Regions from separate parts of the Rhizobium sp. WW_1 genome, predicted to be linked through region 1. Evidence: predicted binding sites of a transcription regulator. Region 1 holds the regulator's gene; each other region holds the start of a gene.
What was found. Region 1 encodes PhoB, which activates phosphate uptake and scavenging genes when phosphate is short. Its sites were predicted from a motif close to TGTCATNNANCTGTCAT; they were not measured.
Positions count from the first base shown of each region.

Region 2: a site for PhoB is predicted at 4,985-5,001, ahead of BJ928_RS07380 (inorganic phosphate transporter). Genes of this name have one in related genera too.
Region 3: a site for PhoB is predicted at 3,900-3,916, ahead of BJ928_RS08430 (acetoacetate decarboxylase). Genes of this name have one in related genera too.
Region 4: a site for PhoB is predicted at 5,750-5,766, ahead of BJ928_RS07240 (DUF1045 domain-containing protein). Genes of this name have one in related genera too.

Region 1 is NZ_RAIN01000001.1:1,028,058-1,035,294, forward strand. Features, by position in the region: gene BJ928_RS04855 (Hsp33 family molecular chaperone) at 1-231, opposite strand, end outside; gene argF (ornithine carbamoyltransferase) at 280-1,197, opposite strand; gene BJ928_RS04865 (aspartate aminotransferase family protein) at 1,271-2,470, opposite strand; gene BJ928_RS04875 (GcrA family cell cycle regulator) at 2,896-3,426, shown strand; gene phoB (phosphate regulon transcriptional regulator PhoB) at 3,513-4,196, opposite strand; gene phoU (phosphate signaling complex protein PhoU) at 4,228-4,941, opposite strand; gene pstB (phosphate ABC transporter ATP-binding protein PstB) at 4,993-5,808, opposite strand; gene pstA (phosphate ABC transporter permease PstA) at 5,823-7,157, opposite strand; gene pstC (phosphate ABC transporter permease subunit PstC) at 7,154-7,237, opposite strand, start outside.
Region 2 is NZ_RAIN01000001.1:1,517,350-1,524,586, reverse strand. Features, by position in the region: gene BJ928_RS07400 (TIM barrel protein) at 1-674, shown strand, start outside; gene BJ928_RS07395 (EAL domain-containing protein) at 1,013-1,801, shown strand; gene BJ928_RS07390 (helix-turn-helix domain-containing protein) at 1,914-2,504, shown strand; gene BJ928_RS07385 (MucR family transcriptional regulator) at 2,675-3,124, shown strand; gene BJ928_RS07380 (inorganic phosphate transporter) at 3,330-4,937, opposite strand; gene BJ928_RS39295 (hypothetical protein) at 5,178-5,486, shown strand; gene BJ928_RS07370 (hypothetical protein) at 5,525-6,085, opposite strand; gene BJ928_RS07365 (CbtA family protein) at 6,186-6,926, opposite strand; gene BJ928_RS07360 (CbtB domain-containing protein) at 6,939-7,148, opposite strand; cobalamin riboswitch at 7,207-7,237, opposite strand, start outside.
Region 3 is NZ_RAIN01000002.1:211,241-218,477, forward strand. Features, by position in the region: gene BJ928_RS08405 (hypothetical protein) at 1-128, shown strand, start outside; gene BJ928_RS08410 (SgcJ/EcaC family oxidoreductase) at 190-573, shown strand; gene BJ928_RS08415 (cystathionine gamma-synthase family protein) at 613-1,896, opposite strand; gene ppk2 (polyphosphate kinase 2) at 2,022-2,936, opposite strand; gene BJ928_RS08425 (3-hydroxybutyrate dehydrogenase) at 3,034-3,822, opposite strand; gene BJ928_RS08430 (acetoacetate decarboxylase) at 4,030-4,776, shown strand; gene BJ928_RS08435 (patatin-like phospholipase family protein) at 4,815-5,972, shown strand; gene BJ928_RS08440 (ABATE domain-containing protein) at 6,055-6,675, opposite strand; gene BJ928_RS08445 (alpha/beta hydrolase) at 6,837-7,237, shown strand, end outside.
Region 4 is NZ_RAIN01000001.1:1,487,746-1,494,982, reverse strand. Features, by position in the region: gene polA (DNA polymerase I) at 1-2,834, shown strand, start outside; gene BJ928_RS07255 (hypothetical protein) at 2,882-3,136, shown strand; gene phnN (phosphonate metabolism protein/1,5-bisphosphokinase (PRPP-forming) PhnN) at 3,159-3,764, opposite strand; gene BJ928_RS07245 (alpha-D-ribose 1-methylphosphonate 5-triphosphate diphosphatase) at 3,761-4,900, opposite strand; gene BJ928_RS07240 (DUF1045 domain-containing protein) at 4,916-5,602, opposite strand; gene phnE (phosphonate ABC transporter, permease protein PhnE) at 5,792-7,138, opposite strand; gene phnE (phosphonate ABC transporter, permease protein PhnE) at 7,147-7,237, opposite strand, start outside.

The DNA.
Region 1 (7,237 bases):
GAACTTGCCCTCGAACTTCAGCGAGGTGCCGAGCAGGACAGTGAGGACGATGGCCTCGGCCAGAAGGCGCGCGACCGGCGTCGGATAGTCGTGCCGGGCGAGGATCGCATCCAGCAGCGGACCGAGCTGCACGGCGCGGCCGCGCACGTCCAGACCTTCCACCTGGAAGGGAACGACGTGATCGTCACCAGCGAAATCGAACTGACCCAGCGAGGCTGCATTTTCGGCCATTGCTTTACTCCTACTGCGCCCGCGCCCTCAAGACGCGGCTTCATATCCTCAGATCGCGCCCAGGCACCAAGCAAGAATCGACTTTTGCGCATGAAGGCGGTTTTCCGCCTCATCGAAGACAACGGATTGCGGACCGTCGATCACCTCGTCCGTCACTTCCTCTCCGCGATGGGCGGGCAGGCAATGCATGAACAACGCGTCTTTGCCGGCCTGTGCCATCAAAGCCTTGTTGACCTGATAGGGCTGGAAGACGTTGTGACCGCGTGCCCGGTGCTCCTGATTCATGGAAACCCAGGTATCGGTTACCACGCAATCGACGCCGGCGACCGCACGGTCTGCATCATGCGAGAGCATGATTTCGGCGCCCTCGTTGCGGGCCCAGTTCAGATAGTGATCCTTGGGCTCGGAACCAAGGGGTACGGCCATATTCATGCGATAGCCGAAGCGCGCCGCACCTTCGATCAGCGAATGCAGCACGTTGTTGCCATCGCCCGTCCAGGCAACGGTCTTGCCCTTGATCGGGCCGCGATGCTCTTCGAAGGTCATGATGTCGGCCATGATCTGGCAGGGATGGGTATCATCGGTCAACGCATTGATGACTGGAACGGTCGCATGTTCCGCCAGCTCCAGCAGGCGCGAATGGTCTGTCGTGCGGATCATGATGGCATCGACATAGCGCGACAGCACCTTCGCCGTGTCGCCGATCGTCTCGGCGCGGCCAAGCTGCATTTCGGTGCCGGAGAGGAACAGCGTCTCGCCGCCAAGCTGACGCATGCCGACATCGAAGGAGACGCGGGTTCGAGTGGATGGCTTCTCGAAGATCATCGCCAGCATCTTGCCGGCCAGCGGCTTGTCGGCCGTGCCGGCCTTCAGCGCGTTCTTTCGCACGATCGCGTCATCGATGATGTTGCGCAGATCGGCGGCCGGAACGGCAGAGAGGTCGAGAAAGTGTTTCGGAGAAGCCATGTCCTTACCTGTACTCCAGAAAAAACAATAACGCCCGCGTGGGGCAGGAACGCCCCGATTGCGGGCGTTGAGTTCAAGCCGATTTTTTGGTGCGGGCAATACGCGCACGTTCGGCCGCACGCTCGAGACGAGCGAGACCTTCGCGTGCCTCCTCAGCCGTCACGACCAGCGGCGGCAGCAGGCGGATGACGTTGTCGCCGGCCGGCACGCCAAGCAGATGCTCGGCGCGGATCGCCTGCAGCAGATCCGCCTGCGGAATGGCCGCCTTGATGCCGAGCATCAGGCCTTCGCCGCGTACGTCCTCGATGATATCGGGGAAGCGATCCTTGAGCGAGGCGAGCCCCTGGCGGAACACCAGCGCGATATCGCGCACATGCTGCAGGAAACCCTCTGCCAGCACGATGTCGAGGACGGCGTTGCCGACTGCCATAGCCAGCGGATTGCCGCCATAGGTCGATCCATGCGTGCCCGCCTTCATGCCCGAAGCGGCTTCCGCCGTCGCAAGGCAGGCACCGAGCGGGAAACCGCCACCGATACCCTTGGCGACCGCCATGATATCGGGCTTGATGCCAGCCCATTCATGGGCAAAGAGCTTGCCCGTGCGGCCGACGCCGCATTGGACTTCATCGAGGATCAGCAGCATGCCGTGCTCGTCGCAGATCTCACGCAGCCCGCGCAGGAATTCGTTGGTCGCCGGACGGATGCCGCCCTCGCCCTGCACCGGCTCGATCAGGATCGCGGCCGTCGCGTCGGTGATGGCAGCACGCACCGCATCGAGATCGCCGAACTGAACCTGATCGAAGCCCGGCGCCTTCGGGCCGAAGCCCTCGATATATTTCTCCTGACCGCCGGCGGCGATGGTCGCGATGGTGCGGCCGTGGAAGGCGCCTTCGAAGGTGATGATATGGAACTTTTCAGGATGCCCCTTGGCAAACTGATAGCGCCGCGCCGTCTTGATGGCGCATTCCAGCGCTTCCGCACCCGAGTTGGTGAAGAAGACCTTGTCGGCGAACGTCGCTTCCGTCAGCCGCTTCGACAGCTTCTCCTGGCCAGGCACCTCATAGAGGTTGGACAGATGCCAGACCTTGTCGGCCTGCGCCTTCAATTCGGCGACGAGATGGGGATGCGCATGGCCGAGCGAGTTGACAGCAACGCCGGCGGCGAAATCGAGGTAGCGCTCACCGCTTTCCGTGACCAGCCAGACGCCCTCGCCTCGCTCGAACCGCAGTGGAGCGCGCATGTAGGTGTCATAAAGCGGCGTGGTCTCGGCCATGGCCATATCTCCTCGATCACAACTTTAAGGACCGATCGCTTCGGCTTGATGAAACGGGTCCGAAAAAATCAAAAATGCCGCCTTGCGGCGGCCCGGGCACTATTGATGTTTTGCACCGCGATGTCAACAAAACTGGCGCTTTGGCAGGTGCGAGAAAGCGCTTGCGGGCAAAAGAGATGGGTTCGACGGCGGCTATTGCAGAAATGCCACGCCCGGACAGCAAGTTGGGGAAAACCTCGAAATCGATTCCTCAAGATTCCGCCGACTCTTGTCACGGAGTCAGCCTCACACTAGGTTAAAAAGCAATTGCTAGACTGCATGCGGCGGAACTAGTCACCACAATTTTAGAGCGTTTCGTGCCTCGTTCCCATCCGAGGCAATGGTGAGGGATTCTGCCATCGGAAACGCGACAGCGGAGACAGGGCATGAATTGGACAGACGAACGCGTCGAGAAGCTGAAGAAGCTATGGTCCGAAGGATTGAGCGCCAGCCAGATCGCTGCGCAGCTCGGTGGCGTGAGCCGTAATGCCGTCATCGGCAAGGTGCATCGCCTGAACCTTCCCGGCCGAGCGAAGGCGGGCGGCACGACAACCGCAGCGCGCACGCCGAAGCGCAGCGCTGCCGCACCTCGCCCCGCCAGTTTCGGCTCGCGCGTTGCAACCCGTACGGTCGTCACCCGCCAGCAGGGCGCAACCATGCTGAAGGAAGAGATCGAGGTCGATTCCGTCAACGAAATTCAGTATCGCCCGGCTGCAAATGTCGTCGTTCCGATCTCCCGTCGCCTCGGCCTGACGGAACTGACGGAGCGCACCTGCAAGTGGCCGGTCGGCGACCCGCTGAAGGATGATTTCCACTTCTGCGGCAACGACAGCCCGGATTCGTCGCCCTATTGCACCTATCACCAGCGCCTGGCCTACCAGCCGGTGCATGACCGCCGGCGCAACAACAACGGCTGAAATCCAACGCAAGACAAAGAGAAACGGGCCCCTCGAGGCCCGTTTTCTTTTTCCGCCGCTATGTCGATGCCTGAGCGGCTAACCGCTCAGGCTTCCATGGAATAGCCCGCGCCGCGAACGGTGCGGATGACATCCTGCATATTGGAGAAATTCAGCGCCTTGCGCAGGCGGCCGACATGGACGTCGACGGTGCGTTCGTCGACATAGATGTCGTGTCCCCATACGCCGTCGAGCAGCTGCGAGCGCGAGAAGACGCGGCCCGGCGAGGACATCAGGAATTCCAAAAGGCGGAATTCCGTCGGCCCCAGCCGCACTTCGCGGCTCTTGCGATGGACGCGATGCGTCTCGCGGTCCAGCTCGATATCGCCGCAACGCAGCACCGTGGAGAGAACCTCCGGACGGGCGCGCCGCAGCATCGCCTTGACGCGGGCCATCAGCTCCGGCGTCGAGAACGGCTTGACGACGTAATCGTCCGCGCCGGTCGAAAGCCCGCGCACGCGCTCGCTTTCCTCGCCGCGGGCCGTCAGCATGATGATCGGCAGGCGCTCCGTCTCCGGCCGCATACGCAGCCGGCGGCAGAGCTCGATGCCGGATACACCGGGGAGCATCCAGTCGAGGATCAGAAGATCCGGGATGCGCTCCTGGAGACGCAACTCGGCTTCATCGCCTCTGAGGATGGTGTCAACCTCGAAGCCCTCGGCCTCGAGGTTGTAGCGCAGCAGAACGCTGAGCGCTTCCTCGTCTTCTACAACAGCAACTCTTGGAACCATGCGCCTATGGTCTCCCTTCTTCGCTTCCAGATTATTCCGTCACCGCGCCGACGGTATTGGCGGTATCGTCCTTCGGGCGCTCGCCTTCGGGCTGAGCACCCGTCGCCATGTAATAGATCGTCTCGGCGATGTTGGTGGCATGGTCGCCGATGCGCTCGATGTTCTTGGCGCAGAAGAGAAGATGCGTGCAGGTGGTGATGTTGCGCGGATCTTCCATCATGTAGGTCAGCATCTCGCGGAAGAGCGAGGTGTACATCGCGTCGATTTCCTCGTCGCGTTCGCGGATCGACACAGCCTTGTCCGGCGAGCGGGTGGCGTAGACGTCCAGAACTTCCTTGAGCTGGCTCAGAGCCAGTTCGGAGAGGTGCTCGATGCCGCGGGCGAGACGGCGCGGAACGCCCGTGCCCTGCACCGCGATGACGCGCTTGGCTGTGTTCTTGCCGAGATCACCGACACGCTCCAGATCGGAGGCGATGCGGATCGAGCCCATGATTTCGCGAAGGTCGGCGGCCATCGGCTGACGGCGGGCGATGGTGACGATCGCCTTGTCGCCGACTTCGCGTTCGGCATGATCGAGGATGACGTCGTCGGAGATGACCTTCTGTGCAAGAGCGGTGTCACTGTTGACCAGTGCGCGTACGCTGTCGCTGACCATCTGCTCGGCCAAGCCGCCCATTTCCGCAATGCGGCGCGTCAGGAACTTCAGGTCTTCGTCGTAGGCAGAGAGAATGTGAGTGGAGACCATTTTTCTATCCTCAAGGTGAACTGTGTGAAATGTGCCGCGCGCCTGACATCATCAACCAAAACGGCCCATGATGTAATCCTGCGTGCGGAAATCGTCGGGATTGGTGAACATCTTATCGGTGTCGTTCTCCTCGACCAGATGGCCGAGGTGGAACATTGCGGTACGTTGCGAAACGCGGGCTGCCTGCTGCATGGAATGCGTCACGATGACGATGGTGAAGTTTTCCCGAAGCTCGTGGATGAGATCCTCGACCTTGGCGGTTGCGATTGGATCGAGCGCCGAGCACGGCTCGTCCATCAGGATGACTTCCGGGCTGACGGCAACGGCGCGGGCGATGCACAGGCGCTGCTGCTGGCCGCCCGACAGGCTCGTGCCGGCGTCGTGGAGCCGATCCTTCACCTCGCCCCATAGACCGGCTTTCTGCAGGCTGGTTTCGACGATATGCTCGAGATCGGCTTTCGAACGATGCAGGCCGTGGATGCGCGGGCCATAGGCGACATTCTCGTAGATCGACTTCGGAAACGGATTCGGCTTCTGAAAGACCATGCCGACGCGCGCGCGCAATTCCACCACGTCGATGCTGTTGTCGTAGACATCCTGGTCGTCGAGCGTGATCTTGCCGGTGACGCGGCAGGTCTCGATCGTATCGTTCATGCGGTTGAGGCAGCGCAGGAAAGTGGACTTGCCGCAGCCGGAGGGGCCGATCAGTGCCGTCACCGTATTGGCACGGATCTTCAGATTGACATCGAAGAGCGCACGCTTGTCGCCATAGAAAACCGAAACGTCCTGGCCGATCATCTTGTAGGGGATCGTCATCATCTTCCTGGTCAATGCTCTTTCGCTTGCGGCTTCCGTCATCATGTTCATTTTCCGGCCCTCCCCTACCAGCGCCGCTCGAAACGGCGGCGCAGCAAGATCGCGCCGATATTCATCGCGACAAGGAAAAAGAGCAGGACGATGATGGCACCGGACGTTCTCTCGACGAAGGCACGCTCGGCTTCGCTTGCCCACATATAGATCTGCACCGGCAGCGCCGTCGAAGGATCGAGGGGCGATGCCGGATAGTTGGCGACGAACGCGACCATGCCGATCAGGAGCAGCGGCGCGGTTTCGCCGAGGGCATGCGCCAGCCCGAGGATCGTGCCCGTCAGAATGCCGGGCATGGCAAGCGGCAGCACATGATGGAAGACCATCTGCATCCGCGAAGCGCCGAGACCGAGCGCCGCGCTGCGGATCGACGGCGGCACGGCGCGCAGCGCCGAACGCGTGGCGATGATGATCATCGGCAGCGTCATCAGGCTCAGCACGAGACCGCCGACCAGCGAGGCCGAACGCGGCAGGCCCATCACGTTGATGAAGACCGAGAGGCCCAGCAGGCCGTAGACGATCGAGGGTACGGCTGCGAGATTGTTGATGTTGACCTCGATCAGGTCCGTCAGCCGGTTCTTCGGCGCGAACTCCTCCAGATAGATCGAGGCGGCGACACCGACGGGCAAGGCAAGCACCAGCACGGTCAGCATCAGATAGAGCGAACCAATCAGCGCGACGCCTAGGCCGGCTGCTTCCGGCCGGCTGGAATTGCCCGATACGAAGAGGCCGCTGTTGAAGGCCTTGTACAGCGCACCGCTATCGCCGAGCTGCTTCATCCAGGCGACCTGTCGGTCGGATACCTTGCGGTCCTTTTCATCGACCGTGAGATCGATCTGGCCCTTGTTGGCGGAATCGATATTGGCACTGGCAAGGAAGGTGACGTTTTCGGTCGTCCCTATGATCGCGGGGTTGGCGACGACACGGTCGCGCAGCGCGACCCTGGCGCCTTCCGACACCATCGCGGTCGCCTCGCGAACGAGGGCGCGATTGGCCGGATCGATGCCAAGCACCTTCACCAGCGCGTCGCGAACGAGAACCGGATAATTGGCAGCAATCAGCACCTTCGGGTCGCTGGCGCGCTTGCCCGTTGGATCGATCACCTTCTCGGTAAATTCGATCGGCAAGGTGATCGAGGTCTGGACGAAGGCGGTATAGCCGGTGCGGACCACGGTCGAAACGAGGATGATGAGGAAGACGAGACCGAAGATGACCGCGGTCATGCCGTAGGCGCGGAACCGGCGCTCGGCGGCATAGCGCCTGGCGATGCCGATATCGCGACGCGCGGGCGCGCCTGGCGTCAGGCCGCGCGGCATGTTCAGCTGAGGGGAGGATACAACATCGCTCATTCGTATTGCTCCCTGTAGCGGCGCACGATGTAGAGCGCATAGACGTTGAGGCACAGCGTCAGGCAGAAAAGCGTGATGCC
Region 2 (7,237 bases), 490 kb from region 1:
AAAGGTTCGGCTCTCCCGCGGGCCTGGCCGAAGTGCTGGAAGCCTCTCCCGTAGCCGTCTGCGCTTTCAATACTTCGCTGCGCCTCGTCGGCGCGACGGCGCAGGCGAAGGAAGAATTCCTGCGCTATCTTCCCTGGGCGGAGGCAGCCGGCATTCGCTCCCTCAGGGTTTTCGATGGCGGCGAGACCGGTGATGCGGACGAGCTGGCCGAGGCGCTGTCGACATTGCAATGGTGGCGGGAGACGGCGAAGCGCGAAGGATTTCGCGCCGACATCGTCGTCGAGACACATGATTTCCTTGCGCTGCCGGATGCAATCCCCCGCTTCCTCGAGATGGCGCCCGATTGCGCGATCCTCTGGGATACGCATCATACCTGGCGCAAGGGTGGGCAGAATCCTGTCGAAACCTGGCGGCAGGTTCGTCGCAACACCCGGCATCTCCACGTCAAGGACAGCATTTCAAGCCCGGGGCCAAGGCTGCCCTACAGCTACGTGGTGCCCGGCGCCGGCGAGTTTCCCATGGCCGCGCTGCGTTCGGCGATCGACGCCGATGGCTATGCCGGCATCATGAGTCTGGAATGGGAAAGGTTGTGGCATCAGGATTTGCCACCGCTGGATTTGGCCCTGCAGGCGGCTGGACGAAGTGGCTGGTGGCGGGGAACGGCAGCTGGTTAATAATTGTTGAAGAGCATTAATATTTTGGTTTAGTTGTATGGCAGAACGCAGCATAGAGATTGACTTTTGCCGCGCTCGTTAATTAGTGTATTAGCAATTATTAAATAACTATCCCGTAGGCATAACCGTGCCGGGTTGACTATGGTCTTCGGCGCAATATTTCCAGTTCGATGAAGGGAACCTCAATGATTGAGGTTTGAGGGTGTCTGGAACATGGAAGAGCCGGATTATAGACACCGGAAATCCGATGCTTGGGAGCGCTGCATGCAGCTGATGGCGGCTGCTCCACGCCTTGAGATGTTCATTGATCGCGGTTTGGCGCCCGAAAGGGATGTCCGATGAAAGGTCATGCGAGCCTCGAGGAAGAGGGGCATGGAGCCCTGATCTTGAAGGCGATCGCCGAAGGCGGCCTGAGCTTCGCCGCGCAGTGGATTCATGACGCCGGAAATGTCGGCGAGGTGTTCTATGCCGAAAGTCTGGCGCGCGTAACGGATTCGGACGGTATCGTGCATACGGCCGGCACCTTCGTTTCGCTGCTCGAGCGGCAGGATCGCTGGTTCGATCTCGATCTGCGTATTCTCGATATGGTTCTGTCCGATCTGGCCGGTGATGAAACGCTGGTTCTCGGCTTCAATCTTTCCGCAACCAGCCTGTCGCGCTCGGATCGGTTTGCCGATGTGTTCGGCCGAATTAGCCGTCGTCCGGAGCTTGCTTTACGGCTCATCGTCGAGGTCACCGAAAGCTATCCCGTCGTCGGCGCATCGATCGAACGCATGAAGATGATCCGTGCGCTCGGCTGTCGCATCGCGATTGATGACTTCGGGTCCGGCTTCGCCACGCCGGCATCGCTGCTGCAGGTGCCTGCCGATATCGTCAAGATCGATGCGGCTTTCGTATGGGATAACAGGCGCGGCCGTGACGGACGCGATAGCCTTTCTCATCTCGTCGGCTTTGCCGCCTGCTTTGCGCCCTTCGTCGTTGTCGAGGGGATTGAAACCAGCTCCCAATTCGATGCGGCGCGTGAGGCGGGCGCAACGCATGTGCAGGGCTTTTTGCTGTCGAGGCCGGTTTCCCTGGCGCAGCTTAGGCGCCACAAGCGGAAATCCGTCTTGCGGGGGGTGGGATGAAGATTCCAGCCGCCTCCCCGTCGGGCATGATTGCAATCCTTAATCGCCATGCACGGCGCATATCCGTCGCTGGCTCGCGGAGTCCCGTCATTCCTGCCTTGCAGGTGACGACATGATGAAGCAGCCGGCTTTCACCTCAGCCTATCAGATCTCGGCGGCCCGGGCGGCGGGCGAGCTCAAGACGAAGACATTGCTGCGCGCCTTCGTGAGCCGGCTTCGCACTGTTTTCTCCGATGAGGGTGTGGAGCTGTCTGCCACATTCGTCGGCGGGGCTTACCCGCATGTTCTTGTTTGCGATCAGGCCGACGAGGCGGTTGGCCGCGTCACCATAGATGCCGAGACCGGCCTTTATGTCCTCTGCGAACTCGGCGGTCATGCCGATGACGTCGTCATCGTAACCGCGAGTGACAATCGATTGATCGAGGAGATCGCCCTCCATCTTGGTGACGGCCCTTTGCCGCAGGCCGCGGTCGATGCCGCCGTCTGCAGCCTTGTCGGCCAGACGATGGAGGATGTCGAGCGCAAGCTCATTCTCCAGACGCTGCACCATTGCGATGGCGATCCCACGCATACGGCGTTCATGCTCGGCATGCCGCTTGTCACCCTCTACAACAAGCTGGCGGTCTATTTCTCGGACTCGGCCGGTGAACGGCAGCAGGCTGCCGTGGATATGGGATACGGAGCGAAACGCTACCGGCTATGATTGCGCGCGCATCGTATGCGGGCGCATTGTGCCCCGGTTACCAAGCCGGGATCGCGCTCTTGAAACAGGGCGCAAATCGAAACGGCGCGCTACCCGGCTTTGGGTATTGCGCCTGATGCAATTCGAGCGGGGCGGCGCGCGAGGAACCAAATGAGATCCGGGAAAAGATCATGGATTCTTTTAGCGAGAGAAAAGACCACGTTCCACCGAAGACGCCTTCCTTGTTCGATGGCTGCGTGAAGATCGTTTCGGCCTATGTCAGTCACAATGCCATCCCCGTTCACAGTCTTCCCAGGCTGATTAAGGATATTCACGAGGCGCTGCAAACATTGGATGCGTCCGCTCCGATCGTCGACCGCAGCAATCTGGTGCCGGCGGTGGATCTGAAGAAATCGGTAACGAACGATTACATCGTCTGCCTTGAGGACGGCAAACGCTTCAAGACGCTGAAGCGCCATTTGCGTGTGCATTATGGCATGACGCCAGAGGAATACAGGCAGAAATGGGGGCTCGCTCCGAACTATCCGATGGTGGCGCAGAATTACGCCAATCGTCGTTCGGAACTCGCCAAGATTTCCGGCCTCGGCGCGAACGGCAACAGAAGGGAAGGCGTGCGCTGACGCAATTCGGGCAAAGGCCTGTCCCGCGTTCCTGACCGTTATGGTTTCGGCGTTACGTGGAATTCGCGCGGATAGTCGCGATCGACCCAAGCGCATTGCCGCGCTCGCCGTGGGTCCGCGCCTGCCGGGCAACGCTGCAAACAAAATGGCGCCCTGTTGCGGGCGCCATAGTCTCTCAAGGACTTGAAGCCTTTATCGGAACTGCTCAGAAGACCTGGCGCAGCACGAGGAACAGCACGAAGGCAAGCGCGATCGAGGCTGGCAGCGTCAGGATCCAGGCCATCAGCATGTTGCGCACGGTCGACCATTGCAGGCCGGAACCGTTCGCCGCCATGGTGCCGGCGACGCCGGAGGACAGAACGTGCGTTGTCGAAACCGGCAGGCCGAGATGGTCGGCAGCGCCGATCGTCAGCATGGCGACGACTTCGGCGGCAGCACCCTGGCCATAGGTCAGATGCGTCTTGCCGATCTTTTCGCCGACGGTGACGACGATGCGCTTCCAGCCGACCATCGTGCCGAGGCCGAGCGCCAGCGCGACGGCGACCTTCACCCAGAGCGGGATGAACTTGGTCGCGTGGTCGACGGCGGCGTGATAGTCGGTCACGGCCTTCAGGTCGTCGGCGCTCATCGGCAGAAGCTTCTGCTTGTCGATCAGCTTCAGCGATTCACCGATCAGGTAGATGTCGTTGCGCACGTTGCTGACGAGCCCGTTCGGCAGCTTCTCGACGCTTGGATAGGCGGCGATCTCGGCGCTGGTCGAATGGATATAGGCCTGCAGCGCCGGTGTCGTCGCGTCCGTCCAGGTCTTGGTCTTCACGGCATCGCTGACGGCAGCCTTCGGATCGGCCGGCGCGGCGACGCCCGGCTTCACATATTTGCCGAGCACGGTTTCGACCTGTGCCGAAGCGGCCTTGTAGGCTTCGAGATAATTGACGTCGGGCGTGCGGTTGAGCGCGAAAGCGGTCGGGACAAGACCGATGAGGATGAGCATGATGAGACCCATGCCCTTCTGGCCGTCGTTCGAACCGTGGGCGAAGCTGACACCGGTACAGGTGAAGATCAGCAGGCAGCGAATCCACAGTGGCGGCGGCGCATTTCCCTTCGGCGCCTCATAGAGCGCCTTGTTGCGGATCAAGACCTTGGCGACCAGAAGCAGCACCGCCGCCATGGCAAAGCCGATGATCGGCGACAACAGCAGCGACATGCCGACGCTGCTTGCCTGCGACCAGTCGACACCGCTGGTCGCGGAGCCTGCAGGGGCAAGGAACTGGTTGGCAAGACCGACGCCGATGATGGAGCCGACAAGCGTGTGCGAGCTGGAGGCCGGCAGGCCGAGATACCAGGTACCGAGGTTCCAGATGATGGCTGCGGTCAAAAGGGCGAAGACCATCGCAAGGCCGGAGCCGGAGCCGACCTGCAGGATCAGTTCCACCGGCAGCAGCGCCAGAATGCCGAAGGCGACGGCGCCGGACGAGGTGAGAACGCCGAGGAAGTTGAAGACGCCGGACCACATGACGGCGAATTCCGCCGGCAGCGAGCGCGTGTAGATGACAGTTGCGACAGCATTGGCCGTATCATGGAAGCCATTGACGAATTCGAAGCCGAGCGCGATCAGCAGCGCGAGGCCCAGCAAGATCCACGGAACCGCGGCTGCATCGGCAAGCTCGCTGCCAAGGGCATAGCCGACATAGGCAAGGCCGGCCAGCACGAGGACGCCGAAGATCGGAAGAAACCATTTTGCCGAACTGCCTGCGCCGTGAATCGGATGGTTGGCATTGCCCCCCTCCGCACTGTTTGAAACGAGGTCGACCATCCCAAACTCCTTTATGGCAATTGATATTGCTGGTGTAAGCCTCCTTGATGAAACTCTCGTGACGCGCGAGTAGGTTGCGAAAGCGCGCAAATGCCGGTAATTGGACGCATCTTCCCCACCGGATGTGAACCTCCACCCATCGTAATTTCGCCGCCAAAAGGCCTTTTTCGGTTCAGCCGGCGTTCATGCCGCGGGAGGTTAAATCCCCGCTGTAAGGGACTTGGATAGAGGGCCATCAAAATGAGATCGTCCGTGATTGCCATCGCTGCCTTGTTCGGCAGCCTGGTTGTATCTTCGGCAGAGGCAATGCCTATCCCGAGCGTTGGGACAGCGGCCTCGGCGCCGATTGTGAAAGTCGACTATGCTTGCGGTCGTGGCTGGCATCTGACGCGTTGGGGCGAATGCCGCCCGAATCGCTGGGGTCCGCCGCCGCGGCGCTGGGGCTATGACAGACCGCCACCGCCGCCGCCCTGGGGCTGGCACGGCCATCGCCATCACCGTGACGGTTGGCGCGATGACCGTTGGCGCGATCGCCCACGTTACTGGTGAGATCAAAAACACCGCCGCGTCTCGCGGCGGTGTTTTGCCTATGGGTGGATCTGCGGCCGCAATATGCGTGCGCCGAGCCATAGGCCGGCAAGGATCAGTAGGCCCGCCGATAAAATTGCGGCGAGGCTTTTGGCGTGAAGCGCGATATCGGCAAGTTTCGGCCGGATGAGATCAGCTGTATTGAAGTTTTCGCCGCTGAATTTGCATAGGACCAGAGAGAGGTTGTTGCGCACGAGCACCGCGTCGATATCGGAGACGAGGTCGTCGACCGGCGCCTTTTCTTCCTTCATCGTTCGCATTTGCAGCAGCACCGCTTTCGCCGCCGCAAGATAGGCGTGCGAGCATTCATTGAAAGGGCTTTCTTCGTCGCTAACGCTGCCGGGCATCGTGCCCCAAAGGCAATAGGCACGCTGGATCTCGGTAAAATTCAAGAGACGACGGAAGGTTTCGTCCGTATCCGATGCGCTCTCGGCGAGAGAGATGATCCGCCCGTAATAGGGGGCGATGACGGCCATTTCGCCATGGGTGAGACTGGGGATCGGGATGCCGGCCTGGCTTCCGGAAGAACCGCCGCCATGCGCGGCGACAGAAACGGGCAACCCCGAAATCATGAGACAGAACATTGCTGGCAGCGCGCCGCTTGCCCATGAACGTCTCCCGCGCATGTTGCCATGCGCGGGACGCGAGCTATTTATCATACTAAGCCCGGCGCAGGGCCGCATTGCCGTAGCGTGGCTGCGGCAGCTGGCGCTCCGCCCAGGCTCCGAAGGCGAGACCGAGCGCCGTCCAGAGGATGACATGCATGCCGAGCGAGGTGAGGCGGAAGCGCCAGAGCACGACGGCCGAGAATTGCTCGGGGACTTCGTTGATCGGAGGAAGCAGATATTGGATCAGCGCTATGAAGGCGATGTAGCCGATACCGGCGATGATCGCGCCGTTCCAGGAACCATAGCGCGCCGCCAGCCGGCGACCGAAGCCCACGGCGACGATCATGCCGACGACGGAGGCGAGGATCATGATGAAGAACAGCTCGGTTCGCGCGCCGATCGTGTCGGGGTTGCCGACGGCCGGCGGGTTTGCCGGATATTTGATGTCGGGGACGAGCGAAATCGTCACGAAAGCGGCGATTGCGAGCAGAGCTGCCGTGCCGCGCGCTCCGAGAGGGCTGACGCGACCGTAGACGTAGGAGAAGACCAGCGCGAACAATCCGCCGATCGCCGTCGAAAAGACCATGATACCGGTGAAGAGGCCGATGCCGGCCTGTGTGGCGCGACTGACGATTTCCGGTTCCGGTGTTTCGCCGGCAGCCTGCGCGGCCTTTTCTTCAAAGCCGATGGCCCAATCGACCAGCGGCTCGCCGAAGGTGTGGGCGAAGGCAAAAACGAGAATGCCGGCGAGGGCTCCGACGATCATGCCGCGGAGCAAAAGACGTCCAACCATGTGCCTGATCCCTTAGTGGCAGGGGAAACCGAGAAGATGGCGGCCGTCATGCACGAATTCATGCACATACATGCCGGAGATGAGCGAAGTCGCGCCTTCTTCTGCGCCAACGAAATAGATCGCCAGCAGCATCAGCAGGCCGGCGAAAATGGCCCAGGGGAGGATCTGGCCGAGCGGAATCGGCTGTGGAATCGCTGTCGGGGCGAAAGTCGTGTCGGACATTGTATTTCCCTCTTTAAGAAAAGCGCGTTCCATTTGCGGAAGGGTTCTTGCGGGAAGGGTCTGGCTCTCGAGGGTGAAACTTCCGCCTT
Region 3 (7,237 bases), on a different contig from region 1:
ACCGCTTGACGTGCAGCTACAATGTCGTCACCGGCGCCGGCACAAAGACCCTACTGATTACCTATATCTGGCATGACGGCGCACGCTATATTGTCGATCCGGATATTGAGGCATGGCCGGATGAATAATGGTAGCCGGTGGCGCACAGGCGCTGTGAATCTCGACATTGAATGTGGAGGAGATCTCGGAATGACCGAGGATGAGAAGGCAATCCGGGATGTCGTGGAAAGCTGGACCGCAGCCAGCAAGGAGGGTGATACGACCACCGTTCTGGAGTTGATGACGGATGATGTCGTCTTCATGGTTCCCGGTCGGGAGCCCTTCGGGAAGGAGGCGTTTGCCGCGGCTTCCAAGGGCATGGACGGCATGAAGATGGAGGGCGCAAGCGAGATCGTCGAGCTTCAGGTGCTCGGCGACTGGGCCTATATCCGCAACCATATCGACATAACCGTGACACCGCCGGGTGGCGATGCTGTTCATCGTTCGGGCTATACTCTTACGCTTCTGCGCAAGGAGGCCGATGGTCAGTGGCGCCTCGCACGAGACGCACACCTTCTGTCCGTCCGCAACTGACCCGGCATCGTTGTTAGCCTGTCGAATTCAATGGCTTCATCAGGCCCTGTCCAGCGCAGACGCCAGGTCGGCGATCAGATCGTCTGGATGCTCGATCCCGATCGATAGGCGGATCGTCGATTCCAGCACGCCTATGCGGTGCCGCACGTCGATGGGCACGCCGGAATGCGTCGTCGTTGCTGGATGGGATGCAAGCGATTCCGTGCCGCCGAGGCTGACCGCGAGCTTGAAGATCTGCAGCGCGTTCAGGAATTTGAACGATGCCGGCTGGCCGCCCTTGATATCGAAGGAGAAGGTGGAGCCCGCGCCGCTGCATTGGGCGGCGAAGGTGCGGCCCGTTGCCGATGACGGATCGCTATAGGGCAGATAGTGGATCTGCTCGACCTTCGGGTGATCCCGCAGGAAATCGGCCACGGCCCGGGCGTTGCTGTTGGCCCGTTCCATGCGGATCTGCAGCGTCTCCAGCGAGCGGCCGAGCATCCAGCAGGAATGTGGGTCGAGCTGCGTGCCGATCGCTCCGCGCAGTGCCTTCACCTGCTTGATGACAGCCTTGGAACCAAGGGCTGCGCCGGCGATCAGATCGGAATGGCCGCCGACATATTTGGTCAGCGAGTAGAGCGAGATATCCGCCCCATGTTCGATCGGCCGCTGGAAGACCGGGCCGAGCAGCGTGTTGTCGCACGCGACGATCGGCGTATGCCCCTGCTTCTTGCCGATCGCATCGGCAACGCGGCGGATCATCGCGATATCGACCAGGCTGTTCGTCGGATTGGCTGGCGTTTCGACGAGAATGACGGAGACGCGGCCCTTGGCCATGGCCTCTTCGGCTGCTGCCGTCACCGAGCCTTCGTTGACGCCATCGGCAAAGCCAACGGCTGCGACCCCGAGATTGAGGAATGTTTTAGCGATCAGCGTTTCCGTACCGCCATAAAGCGGTTGGGAATGCAGGATTGCATCGCCCGGTCGTGCAAAGGTGAGAAGGGTGGTCGCGATTGCAGACATGCCGGAAGAAAACAGCGCGCCGCTTTCCGCTTTTTCATAGACAGCGAGACGATCCTCGACGATTTCGCTGTTGGGATGGTTGAAGCGCGAATAGACGAGGCCGACGCCGGTGCCCGCCGGTGGCTCGGTACGGCCGGAGACATAGTTGAAGAAATCGCGCCCGTCCTCGGCCGATTTGAAAACGAAGGTGGAGGTCAGGAAAACCGGCGGCTTGACCGCGCCCTCGGACAGTTCCGGGTCGTAGCCATAATTCAGCATCTGGGTTTCGGGATGAAGTGCGTGGTTGCCGATATGCGTTTTGGACGGATGCGGCGCGGTCATGACGGTCTCCTCAGCCAACGACACGAATTTTAGAATCGCATCATATCATCAGTTGCGGTGCCGCTTGCCATAGTCTTTGGTAGACGAGGCGGGTTCGCTTTGGCGAACCCGCCTCGTCAACATCGTCAGTAGATATCAGGCACGTACATTTCCGGCGGCACCGGCGTACGATGGTAGTCGGCGTTGCGCATGCGCTCCGGCAGGATGATTTCCGGCTTCGGCACGTTTTCGTAAGGGATCTGGCTCAGAAGATGGGCGATGCAGTTGAGGCGCGCCTTCTTCTTGTCGACGGCGTGGACGACCCACCAGGGGGCTTCCGGAATATGGGTGCGCTCCAGCATCTCTTCCTTGGCCTTGGTGTATTCTTCCCAATGCACGCGGCTCTGCAGGTCCATCGGCGAAAGCTTCCACTGCTTCAACGGGTCCTGGATGCGCATGTTGAAACGGAATTCCTGCTCCTCGTCGGTGATCGAGAACCAGTACTTCAGAAGGATGATGCCGGAGCGGACGAGCATGCGTTCGAAATCCGGCACGGAACGGAAGAACTCTTCCAGCTCCTCCGATGAGCAGAAGCCCATGACGCGCTCGACGCCGGCGCGGTTGTACCAGCTGCGGTCGAACAGCACCATTTCGCCTGCCGTCGGCAGGTGGGCGGTATAACGCTGGAAATACCACTGATGCCGTTCGCGCTCGGTCGGTGCCGGCAGCGCGACGACGCGGCAGACGCGCGGGTTGAGACGCTGTGTGACGCGCTTGATGGCGCCGCCCTTGCCGGCGGAATCGCGACCTTCGAACAGCACGACGACCTTGAGCTTCTTGTATTGCACCCAGTCCTGCAGGCGCACCAGCTCATGCTGAAGACGGAAGAGTTCGCGGAAGTAGACCCTGCGGTCGAGGGTCGCTTCGCCTTCGCTGATGAGGCCCTCGGCGACCAGCTCATCGAGGCGATCCTCTTCGAGCTGCATTTCCAGCTCTTCGTCGAAGCTGTCGACGATCTCATCCTTGATGCGGCTGAGCGGGTCCTGGTTTTCTTCGGTCATTATGCGCCTCCTGCTCTGTTTTCATATTAGTGCTGCAGCCCTGAAGCCGCAGAAAGCCGGCACGTTGCTCGAGCATGTGCCGGCTGCGACTTCGGCATTATTCTGCGGTCCAGCCGCCGTCGACGGAAAGCGTCGTGCCGGTAATCTGCTTGGCGGCGTCGCCGCAAAGGAAGACGGCGATTGCCGCGACTTCATCGACGGTCACAAATTCCTTCGTCGGCTGGGCGGCCAAAAGCACGTCATGCTTGACCTGCTCTTCCGTCATGTTGCGGGCCTTCATGGTCTCGGGGATCTGCTTCTCGACGAGCGGCGTCCAGACATAGCCGGGCGCTATGGAGTTGACCGTCACGCCGTTCTGTGCGGCTTCGAGAGCAATGGTCTTTGTAAGACCGGTAATACCGTGCTTGGCGGAAACATAGGCAGACTTGAATGGCGAGGCGACGAGCGCATGCGCCGAGGACGTGTTGATGATGCGGCCCCATTTGCGCGCCTTCATGCCGGGAATGGCGGCCTTGATGGCGTAGAAGGCGGCAAGCAGGTTGATGCGGATGATCGCTTCCCATTTGTCGTCGGGAAACTCTTCGATCGGGGCAACGAACTGGATGCCGGCATTGTTGACGAGAATATCGAGGCTACCGAAAGCTTCCTCGGCTTCATGCACCATGGCGGTAACTTCCTCGCCATTCATCATGTTGGCGCCGGAGTAGCGGCACTTTACGCCGAAATCAGCTTCGATGGCGGCGCGTTCCTTCTCGATCGCATCGGCATCGCCGAGGCCGTTGATCGTCACATTCGCACCCTCGGCTGCAAAGGCGCGGGCAATCGCAAGCCCGATGCCGCTCGTCGAACCGGTGACCAGTGCATTCTTCGAAGTCAACGAACCCATAATGCTACTCCCGCAATCGCTATGACATGGTTGAGTAAAGGGAAATGCTCAAGCTGGGCGCACACTGCCAGCCTGATATGTCGCTTTGATTACAGTGGCGATGGGGCCTCTTGCCGCAACCGTTCGGCGCCTGACACTTCACTGTCATGCAACCGTGCAAATTTCCGCTCCGGCGCCCGGCGGTTTTCTCTAGCGACGGACAATATGATGAAGGTCGAAGACATCCTCAAGCATGCCTATGCAATGCCGCTGACCAATCCCTCCTATCCGCCCGGACCCTACAGGTTCTTCGATCGAGAATATATCATCATCACCTACCGCACCTCGCGCGAAGCGCTTGAGGCGGTCGTGCCCGCACCGCTCGAAATCGACGAGCCGCTGGTGAAATACGAATTCATCCGCATGCCCGATTCCACCGGCTTCGGCGATTATACCGAGACCGGGCAGGTCATCCCGGTCACCTATCGCGGGCAGAAGGGCGGCTACGTCCACTCCATGTATCTTGACGACGATGCGCCGATCACCGGCGGTCGCGAGATCTGGGGTTTCCCGAAGAAGCTTGCCAGCCCGAAGATCGTCAACGAGGGCGAGGTCATTGTCGGCACGCTGCATTACGGCAGCGTTCTCTGCGCCACGGGGACGATGGGCTACAAGCACAAGCCGGTCGATCAAGGGCCGCTTCTCTCTGTTCTTTCGGAGCCCAATTTCCTGATCAAGATCGTGCCGCATGTCGATGCCACCCCGCGCATCTGCGAGCTGGTGCGCTACTACCTGACGGATATCACCATCAAGGAAGCATGGACCTCGCCAGCCGCTCTCGATCTCAGGCCGCATGTCATGGCCGATGTCGCGCGGTTGCCGGTCCTCGAAGTGGTTTCCGCCGTGCATTTTACCGCCGATCTGACGCTCGGGCTGGGTGAAGTCGTTCACGACTACCTCGCTGAGCGTCGGTAAGCGGCTGCCTTATTGTTAGATGATACTGGAGACGGACCGTGCTTGAACGAAACGCCAAGGCTGCAGCCCCGACCATTTCTGAAATAGCCGCGCAATATGATCGTGTCGCTCTGGTGTTTCAGGGTGGCGGGGCGCTCGGCGCCTATCAGGCCGGTGTCTACCAGGCGTTGGCCGACGCCGGCTGTGAGCCCACCTGGCTTTCGGGCGTCTCGATCGGCGCGGTCAACGCGGCGATCATCGCCGGCAATGAGCCGAGCCGGCGCCTGCAGCGTCTGGAGCAGTTCTGGCAAATCATCTCCGGCCGCAAGATCTGGGCCTATACGCCGGAAGGCGACTTTTTCCGCGATATCCGTAACCGCACCAGCTCTTGGATGACGATGACGATGGGCCAGCCCGGCTTCTTCAAGCCGCGCTTTCCAAATCCCTGGCTCGAACTGCCGGGTGCCGAAGGCGCGACCAGCTTCTACGATTCGTCCGAGCTGAAGAAGACGCTGGAGATGCTGATCGACTTCGACGTGCTCAACGATGGCAAGAAGCGTTTCAGCGTCGGCGCCGTCAATGTGCGCACCGGCAACTTCGTCTATTTCGACACCGACAACATCCGCATCGGCCCCGAGCACATCATGGCAAGCGGCGCCCTGCCGCCCGCCTTGCCGTCCATTCGTATCGAAGGCGAATATTATTGGGACGGCGGCATCGTTTCCAACACGCCGCTGCAATATCTGCTCGATCAGGAAGAAGACCGCAGCTCGCTCGTCTTCCAGGTGGATCTGTTCAGCGCCCGCGGCGTCCTGCCGCGCAGCATGCCGGATGTGCTGTCACGCCATAAAGACATCATGTATTCGAGCCGCACGCGGCAGAACACCGACAATTTCAAGCGCATCCACGGGCTGAAGATGAAGCTGCTCGGTGCGTTGAAGCGGGTGCCGAAGGACCAGCTGACGCCTGAAGAGGAAGAGCTGATCGCGGATTATTCTAATGCCGGCGTCGTCAACATCGTGCATCTGATCTATCAGCATAAGAGCTACGAAGGCCACGCCAAGGACTATGAGTTCTCCGGCACTTCGATGCGCGAGCATTGGGACATGGGACTTGAAGACACCAAGCGCACGCTGCGTCACAGCGAATGGCTGCTGCCACCCTTTAGTGACGATGCCGTCGCGATCCATGATCTGCACCGCGAAGATCCGGTTTGAGCCGGCAGACGAAAGGCGGCTGGATTTCAGGGTTGATTAGGCCGGCGCGAGCGTTGCAAGCTCCGGCTTTCGCACGACGGTCTCAACTCTGCTTTAGCCGGTGCCGATGAGCCGCCTGTTTGGCGCGATTGCCGCACATCGCCATGCTGCACCAGCGCCTGCGATGACCGCGCGTGTGGTCGACGAAAAGTAGGGTGCAAGCATGGCCCTCGCAGGCTTTCACATCGGAGAAGTCCTCCGTGCAGACGAAGCGCCCCAGCGTCTCCCCGATCGGCAATAGCAACGCCTCGGGCGAGCGCCATTTCCGCATCGGACGAAAAGCAAACTCGCCGCTTTCATCCCGCTGATCAGCAACGATCCGGCCGAAGCCTTCATCACGTTCCAACAGGCGGTTTAACGGCTCCAACTCGCTCAAGGCATCCGATGCCAGTGGCTTTCCCTTGCGGGCAAGCACGAAAGCCCTGAACCATTCACGCAGGCTTCTTGCCTGATCGGCGACCTTGTCGAGTTCGCCGGGCAGCGCCTGCTCACGCATGGCGACAAGCGTTTCTCGCGGCACCAGTTCGGCCTGTTCCAGCCAGCGCAGCAAACCCTCTCCATCGCTAAGCCAGTCGATCGGCGTGTCCACAGGCGTTGCGACCGAATTGAGGAAATCCAGTCCCGGCGCGTCGCCGACAAAGATGGCGGGTGAATGGTTGTCCATGGACTACTCCTGTTCGGGCCGGCGGCGATGCCGAACGGCCGCTCGAAAGCACAGCGCCTATATAACCTATCAAATGCCACTTGACAAGTTACGCACATCGGACGTAACCCTATAGATGTTATTTAAACGGTTACTGCCTTCAAGGCGCGAGGAGAAAACTCATGTCGTCGCAAAATGCAGATATTGTTCTTGTTCATGGTGCCTGGGCGGATGGGTCGGGCTGGGCAAAGGTGATCGCGCCATTGACCGCCGCCGGCTTTTCGGTAGCCGCCGCTCCACTGCCGTTGACCTCCTTTGCCGAGGATATCGCCGCGCTGGATCGCACCTTGGAGCGAACGGAAAAGCCGGTGGTCCTGGTTGGACACGCCTATGCCGGCGCCGTCATCGCCGCCGTCTCAAGCGAAAGGGTCAAGGCGCTGGTCTATGTCGCGGCGCTTGCTCCGGATGAAGGGGAAACGGTCGCAGATGTCTTCTATCGCGGTGAGCCGCATCCGCAGGCACCGAAACTGGCGCCCGATAGCAACGGGCTGATCTACCTCCCGCAGAATGCATTCGCCACAGC
Region 4 (7,237 bases), 460 kb from region 1:
TCGGGGTGACGCCGACCCACTTTGCCGTCATTTTCGACTACTCCTCGAAGACGTTCCGCAAGGAGATCTTTCCGGATTACAAGGCAAACCGTTCGGCGCCCCCGGAAGAGTTGATCCCGCAATTCGGTCTCATCCGCGAGGCGACCCGCGCCTTCAATCTGCCCTGCATCGAGACCGACGGTTTCGAAGCCGATGATATCATCGCCACCTATGCCCGCCAGGCCGAAGCTGCCGGTTCCGATGTGACGATCATCTCGTCCGACAAGGACCTGATGCAGCTCGTCACGCCTATGGTCCACATGTATGACAGCATGAAGGACAAGCAGATTGGCATTCCCGATGTCGTCGAGAAATGGGGCGTGCCGCCCGAGAAGATGATCGACCTGCAGGCCATGACCGGCGATTCGGTCGACAACGTCCCCGGCATTCCCGGCATCGGCCCGAAGACGGCGGCGCAGCTGTTGGAAGAATTCGGCGATCTCGATACGCTGCTGGCCCGTGCCGGCGAGATCAAGCAGCAGAAGCGCCGCGAAAACATCATCGCCAATGCCGAACTCGCCCGCATTTCCCGCCAGCTGGTGACGCTCAGGACCGATGTGCCGCTGGAACTCGAACTCGATGCCTTGGTGCTTGAACCGCAGAACGGCCCGAAGCTGATCGGCTTCCTGAAGGCGATGGAGTTTACCTCGCTCACGCGCCGCGTTGCCGATGCCTGCGATTGCGATCCGGCGGCGATCGAGCCCGCCGTCGTCAAGGTCGAGTTGGCTGAGACCGCGCATGGCCCGGATCTCGATATCGACGAAAATGCTCAACTCGCCGACGGCGGCGCCGTTTCGGCCGAGGGCGCAGCCGCTTCTGTTCCGCCGGTGAAGCCGCGCGCGGCAGTCGAGGGGCTAACCGAGCCGGATACGCTCGCCAAGGCACGCGCCGCAAGCTTTGCCACCGCGCCGATCGATCATTCGAAATACGTGACCATTCGCGATATTGCTACCCTCGACCAGTGGATCGCCGATGCGCGCGAAACCGGCATCGTCGCCTTCGACACCGAAACGACGTCGCTCGATGTCATGCAGGCGGAAATCGTCGGCTTCTCGCTGGCGATCGCCGATAACCGCAATGATCCCACAGGCGCCTCCATCCGCGCCGCCTATGTCCCGCTTGCCCACAAGACCGGTGTCGGCGACCTCCTCGGCGGCGGCCTAGCCGACAATCAGATTCCGCTGCGTGATGCGCTGTCGAGATTGAAGGATCTGCTGGAGGATGCCTCCATCCTCAAGATCGCGCAGAACCTGAAATACGACTACCTGCTGATGAAGCGCTACAGCATCGAAACCAAGGCCTTCGATGATACGATGCTCCTGTCCTACGTGCTCGACGGCGGCTCCAACGCCACGCACGGCATGGATAGCCTTTCCGAACGCTGGCTCGGCCACAAGCCGATCGCCTACAAGGACGTCGCCGGCAGCGGCAAGTCCAATGTTACCTTCGATCTCGTCGATATCGACCGCGCCACGGCCTACGCCGCCGAGGATGCCGACGTCACGCTGCGTCTCTGGCTTGTGCTGAAACCACGACTTGCAGCAGAAAAACTTTCGGCAGTATACGAGCGGTTGGAGCGGCCTCTGGTGCCGGTGCTCGCCCATATGGAAGAGCGCGGCATCACCATCGACCGGCAGATCCTCTCGCGTCTTTCCGGCGAGCTGGCGCAGGGCGCCGCCGCTCTTGAGGATGAGATTTATACGTTGGCCGGCGAGCGCTTCAACATCGGTTCTCCGAAGCAGCTCGGCGATATCCTCTTCGGCAAGATGGGATTATCAGGTGGCAGCAAAACCAAGACCGGACAGTGGTCGACCTCGGCGCAGGTGCTGGAGGATCTGGCGGCAGCCGGCTTCGAACTGCCGCGCAAGATCGTCGACTGGCGCCAGCTCACCAAGCTGAAATCGACCTATACCGACGCTCTTCCGGGTTATGTCCATCCCGAGACGAAGCGCGTTCACACCTCCTATTCGCTGGCATCGACCACGACGGGACGCTTGTCTTCCTCCGAGCCTAACCTGCAGAATATTCCGGTGCGCACGGCGGAAGGCCGCAAGATCCGCACGGCCTTCATCTCGACGCCGGGCCACAAGCTCGTCTCGGCCGACTACAGCCAGATCGAACTGCGCGTGCTGGCGCATGTCGCCAACATCCCGCAGCTCAAGCAGGCTTTCGAAGACGGCATCGACATTCATGCGATGACGGCCTCCGAAATGTTCGGCGTGCCGGTCGAGGGCATGCCGAGCGAGGTTCGCCGCCGTGCCAAGGCGATCAATTTCGGCATCATCTACGGCATCTCGGCTTTCGGCCTGGCCAATCAGCTCTCGATCGAGCGCTCGGAAGCCGGCGATTACATCAAGAAGTATTTCGAGCGCTTCCCCGGCATCCGCGACTATATGGACAGCACCAAGCAGGCTGCGCGGGACAAGGGATATGTCGAGACGATCTTCGGTCGCCGCATCCATTTCCCGGAAATCCGCTCTTCCAATCCTTCCGTCCGCGCCTTCAACGAACGCGCCTCGATCAATGCGCCGATCCAGGGCTCTGCCGCCGACGTCATCCGCCGCGCCATGATCAAGATGGAGCCGGCGCTGGCCGTGGCCGGACTCGGCGATCGCGTGCGGATGTTGCTGCAGGTGCATGACGAACTGATCTTCGAAGTCGAGGATGCCGATGTCGAACGCACGACGCCGATCATCGTCTCGGTCATGGAAAACGCCGCCATGCCGGCGGTCGATATGGCCGTGCCGCTGAAGGTCGACGCCCGCGCGGCTCACAACTGGGATGAGGCGCACTGAGCGGAAGCGAGCTCGAAACAGACACGCTGGAAACGGGGCCGGAAAACATGGTGGCCATCGCCATGTCGACGCTTGGTCGCATGCCGATCTATGGCGTGCGGCAAGCCCTGCCCGAGGGCGGTAATATCAGCTGGTTTTTCTATTGTGGCGAATATTCCGACGCCACGGATTTTTACCAGCCTGTGCACACGGCGCATTTGCGTGAACTCTTGCCGGCCGTCGTCAAATACCTGCATCTTCCGGTGGGGACACGGTTCATCATAGACGATCAGGGGTATGAGGACGTGTGGCGGGCCGAATGATCTTCGATCGCCGCCACCGGGCTTACTTGCGGACCAGCGTTTCCAGCACCGAAATAATGGCGCGTTCCGCTTCGTCGAGCGTGCCGCTATTGTCGATATCGGCGACGTCGTAGCTGCCCTCAACAGTCAGCGAGCTTCTCTCCAGCCGCTTCAGCACATCCTCGCGGCTCTCGCGTCCGCGCGCCATCAGCCGCTCGGCCAGCACTTCGCGCGTGGCTGTGACGTTGATGACCTTCAGCCGCGGAAATGCCGCTTGGAAGTGATGCAGCGCCGAACGCGAGCCGTTGGCAATCACCAGATGCCCCTGTACAAGCTCATCGAAGACGTCGGCCGGAATGCCGTATTTCAGGCCATGCGCTTCCCAGGAGACGGCAAAGGCGCCGGCCTGTTCCATCGCATCGAAGTCGGCCTCGGAAACGCTTCTGTGGTCCTCGTTGCCGGCATCGCCGTCTCGGGTGATGACGCGGCGGACGAAGTGCACGTCGGGCCGGCCGGCAAAATGCTGCGCGGCCAGGTTCATCAGCGTATCCTTGCCGGCGCCGCTCGGGCCGACGACGACGGCGAGCGTGCCCGCCGTCGCATCCGCCAGACCGAGATTAGCCGGCTCGATATTGGCGTCCGCGCTCATGCGACCCGGCGTCCTTCCCGCCAGACGGAGCGCGTAACGGGTACGCCATGATCGCGGCGAACGCGCACGAGATCGGCGCGCAGGCCTTCCGCGATGCGGCCGCGGTCATTCAGGCTGACCGTCCGTGCCGGCGTCGCCGTCACCATGGCGATCGCCTGCGGCAGCGAAATGCCTTCGACTTCATCGGCGAGGATGAAGGGCGCATGCAGCAGGCTGAGCGGCACGTAGTCGGAAGAAAGCACGTCGAGGACGCCAAGCTCGGCGAGATCGCGGGCAGCAATATTGCCCGAGTGCGACTTGCCGCGCACGATGTTCGGCGCGCCCATCAGCACGCTCATGCCGGCGCCATGCGAAGCCTTGGCGGCATCGACGCTGGTCGGGAATTCCGCCAGACGAACGCCGTAATGGATGGCTTCGTCGACATGGGCGAGCGTCGCGTCGTCATGGCTGGCAACGGTGATGCCGCGCTCGGCGCAGACCTTGGAGATCACATCGCGGTTGGGGGTCGCATACTTGGCCGATTCGTCCTGCCGCTTGGCGACGAACTTGGCAAAGGCCTCATCGCTCAGGCCGCGCTTCTTCTGGTAGTAGAAGATGTATTGATCCATAGTCTGGAACTGGCGCTGGCCCGGTGCGTGGTCCATCAGCGAGACCAGACGAACATAGGGGTCTTTCTCGAAATCCTGGAAATGGTCGAGAACGTTGTCGGAAGAGACTTCGCAGCGCAGGTGGATCAGGTGATCGGCGCGCAGCCGATCTTCGCGCTGCGCCGCCTGGATGGCGTCGGCCATGTCGCGCATCTCGCCCTTTTCAAAGCCGCCGTCTTCGTCCGAGCCCATGCGCAGGCAGTCGAATACGGTCGTGATGCCGGAAGTCACGATCTGGGCATCGTGCGCCTGGATCGCGGCCGTCTTGTTCCAGCGAACGCCCGGACGGGGCGAGTAATGCGCTTCCAGATGGTCGGTGTGCAGTTCGACCAGACCGGGGATCAGAAAGTCGCCTTCCAAATCCTCGCCGATATCGGACTTGCCTTCGGAAATGGCGGCGATACGACCGTCACGGATCAGCACGGAGCCTTCGACGATCTTGTCTTCGAGGACAATGCGGGCGTTGGAAAGGACGGTTTCTTTGGTCATGTCAGGTCTTTCATATTAGGCGCCGGCCAGCGGCAGCCAGGAACGGACGGTAAAGGGAGCGCCGCGCTCTTCTTCGACGAAGATGGCGAGGCCGGAAATATCAAGCGGCTTGCCGGTATGCTCGGCGAAGCGCTCACGCAGGATTTCTTGCAGTTCGGGCTGACGTTCGGTCGGCACGCGCCCGGTGAGCGTCATGTGGAAACGGAACTCGTCGTTGACGTAAGGGTAGCCCCAGCGCAGCAAGTTGGCGCGCTGCGGTTCGGTGAGCCCCTCCGGCTTGCGCCGTGCGATGTCATGGTCGGAAAGCGGCGCGCGAAACGGCTCGAAAGTCTTGACGACGTGCGAGGCGAAATCCTGCAGCGGCTGGTAAACGGTGCCGGGCACGAGTGCGAAGAAGTGGCCGAGCTGGCCAAGCACCAGCTGCGGAATGGTGAAAGCCTTGGTCTGCGAGACGAATTCGGCGGCGACGTCGAGGAGATCGCGTTCGGTCACGGAGGATGCGAGGTCGAAGGGCGCCTTCAGCGTGGCGTGAAAGCCGTAGCGGCGCGGATCGGCCGTCAGCTCGGCATGGCCTTCGGGCAGGGGGGCCATGGCCTTGTCGGAAAAGATCTCGTTGGAAAATGCGTCGCGGCCCAGCCAGAGGGCGGCAAGCGATGTCAAAGGATCGTCTTTGGGCGGGGTGAAATAGAGAGCATAGCGCAAGGCTGCATTCCTTGGAAAAATCGGCTGCGCGGGACACTGTTGGGTGATTTGCGACAAACCGCAAGAGCAGCAAGACAGCAACGACCTGAATCCGGCTAAAGCCGGCTTGGCCACTACGGCCTTGCCGGCCTGCGCTACCGGATTCCCGTGACAGAATGATGATGCGGAACGACTTTTTACCGTTCTTTTTTATTTCACCCGCGTACCCATCAGGCGCGAGCGCAAGGCGTTGGATGCGGCGTCGAACAGGAAGACCACGATGAGGATCAGCAGCACCATATAGGCGACGTTTTCCCAGTTGGCGTTGGTGCGCATTGCTTCCCAAAGCTTGAGGCCGATGCCGCCCGCGCCGACGGCGCCGATGATCGTCGCGCCGCGCACATTCGATTCCCACTGGTAGAGCGTCTGGCTGACGATCACGGGCACGATCTGCGGCATGATGCCATAGCGATGCACCAGAATGGTTGGTGCGCCAGTGGACTTCACGCCTTCGCGCGGCTTGTTGTCGATATTCTCAAGGCCTTCGGAATAAAGTTTGCCGAGCGTGCCGGTCTCCGTGAGGAAGATCGCGCCGCTGCCCGCGAGCGGGCCGGGGCCGAAGGCGCGGGTCAGGAACAGCGCCCAGATCAGCATGTCCACCGAGCGCAGGAAATCGAAGAAGCGCTTGAGGATCTGGTTGACGAGCCGGCTCGGCGTGATGTTGCGAGCCGCCAGGAAGGCCAGTGGGAAGGCGGCGATCGATCCGAGCAGCGTGCCGAGGAAGGCCATGACGATGGTCTGGAACAGCTTGGTCCAGACGTCGCCATGCTGCCATGCACCATTGTTCCAGACGTTGTCGAAGGCGAGCGACAGATTGGATTGCGTGGGGTCGAGCCGCGGCCCTGAGACGATCAGCCCGATCACTTCACTCGCCGGCTTGTCGAAGAAGGGCGAATGCGTGTCGAAGACGAAGTTTGCCCAGCCGAGGAAACGCTTGCGGATCTTCACGCGGTCGGTGGAAATGCTGGCATCGCCGGCAAAGCCGAGATTGACCAGGATATTGTCGTCGTAGACGGTCATCCAGGTCGGGACCGGCTGAGAACCGACGAGCTTCGGCATGTCGCCGCTGATATCGATCGGTATCGTGATGCCGTGCGCCGTGACGATGGCCTGCGTCTTCGTCACCGTTACAGTGCGGCTCGTGCCGCTGACGGAAACGGTCATGCTGCCATCCGGATTGGTCGTGACCCAATCCGGGTTCGGGTTGTCGCCGAGCGGCGAGAAGCGCGGATATTTGATGCTGATCTTGTCGCCGGAGACGCGGAACTCCGGCTGCACGTCATAGCTGATCCATTCGCTGAGATAGATGCCGACGCGCTCCCAATGCGCTTCCGAAATGACTTTCGGCAGGTCGAAGAACCAGACGGCATAGATGCCATAGAGGATGACGCCGATGAACATCATCAGCGCGCCGAAGCGCTGGCGAAAGGACCGGTGAAGGACCTCCGGGTAACGCGCTTCGATTTCCTGCATACGGCCGGCGTCGATGACGGACATGGATAACCTCAATGCTGCAAAAGGAAGGCATGTTCGCCGACGAGACGGCGGCGGAGCCATGCGGAAAACTGGTCGACGGCGATGATCGTCACGAAGAGC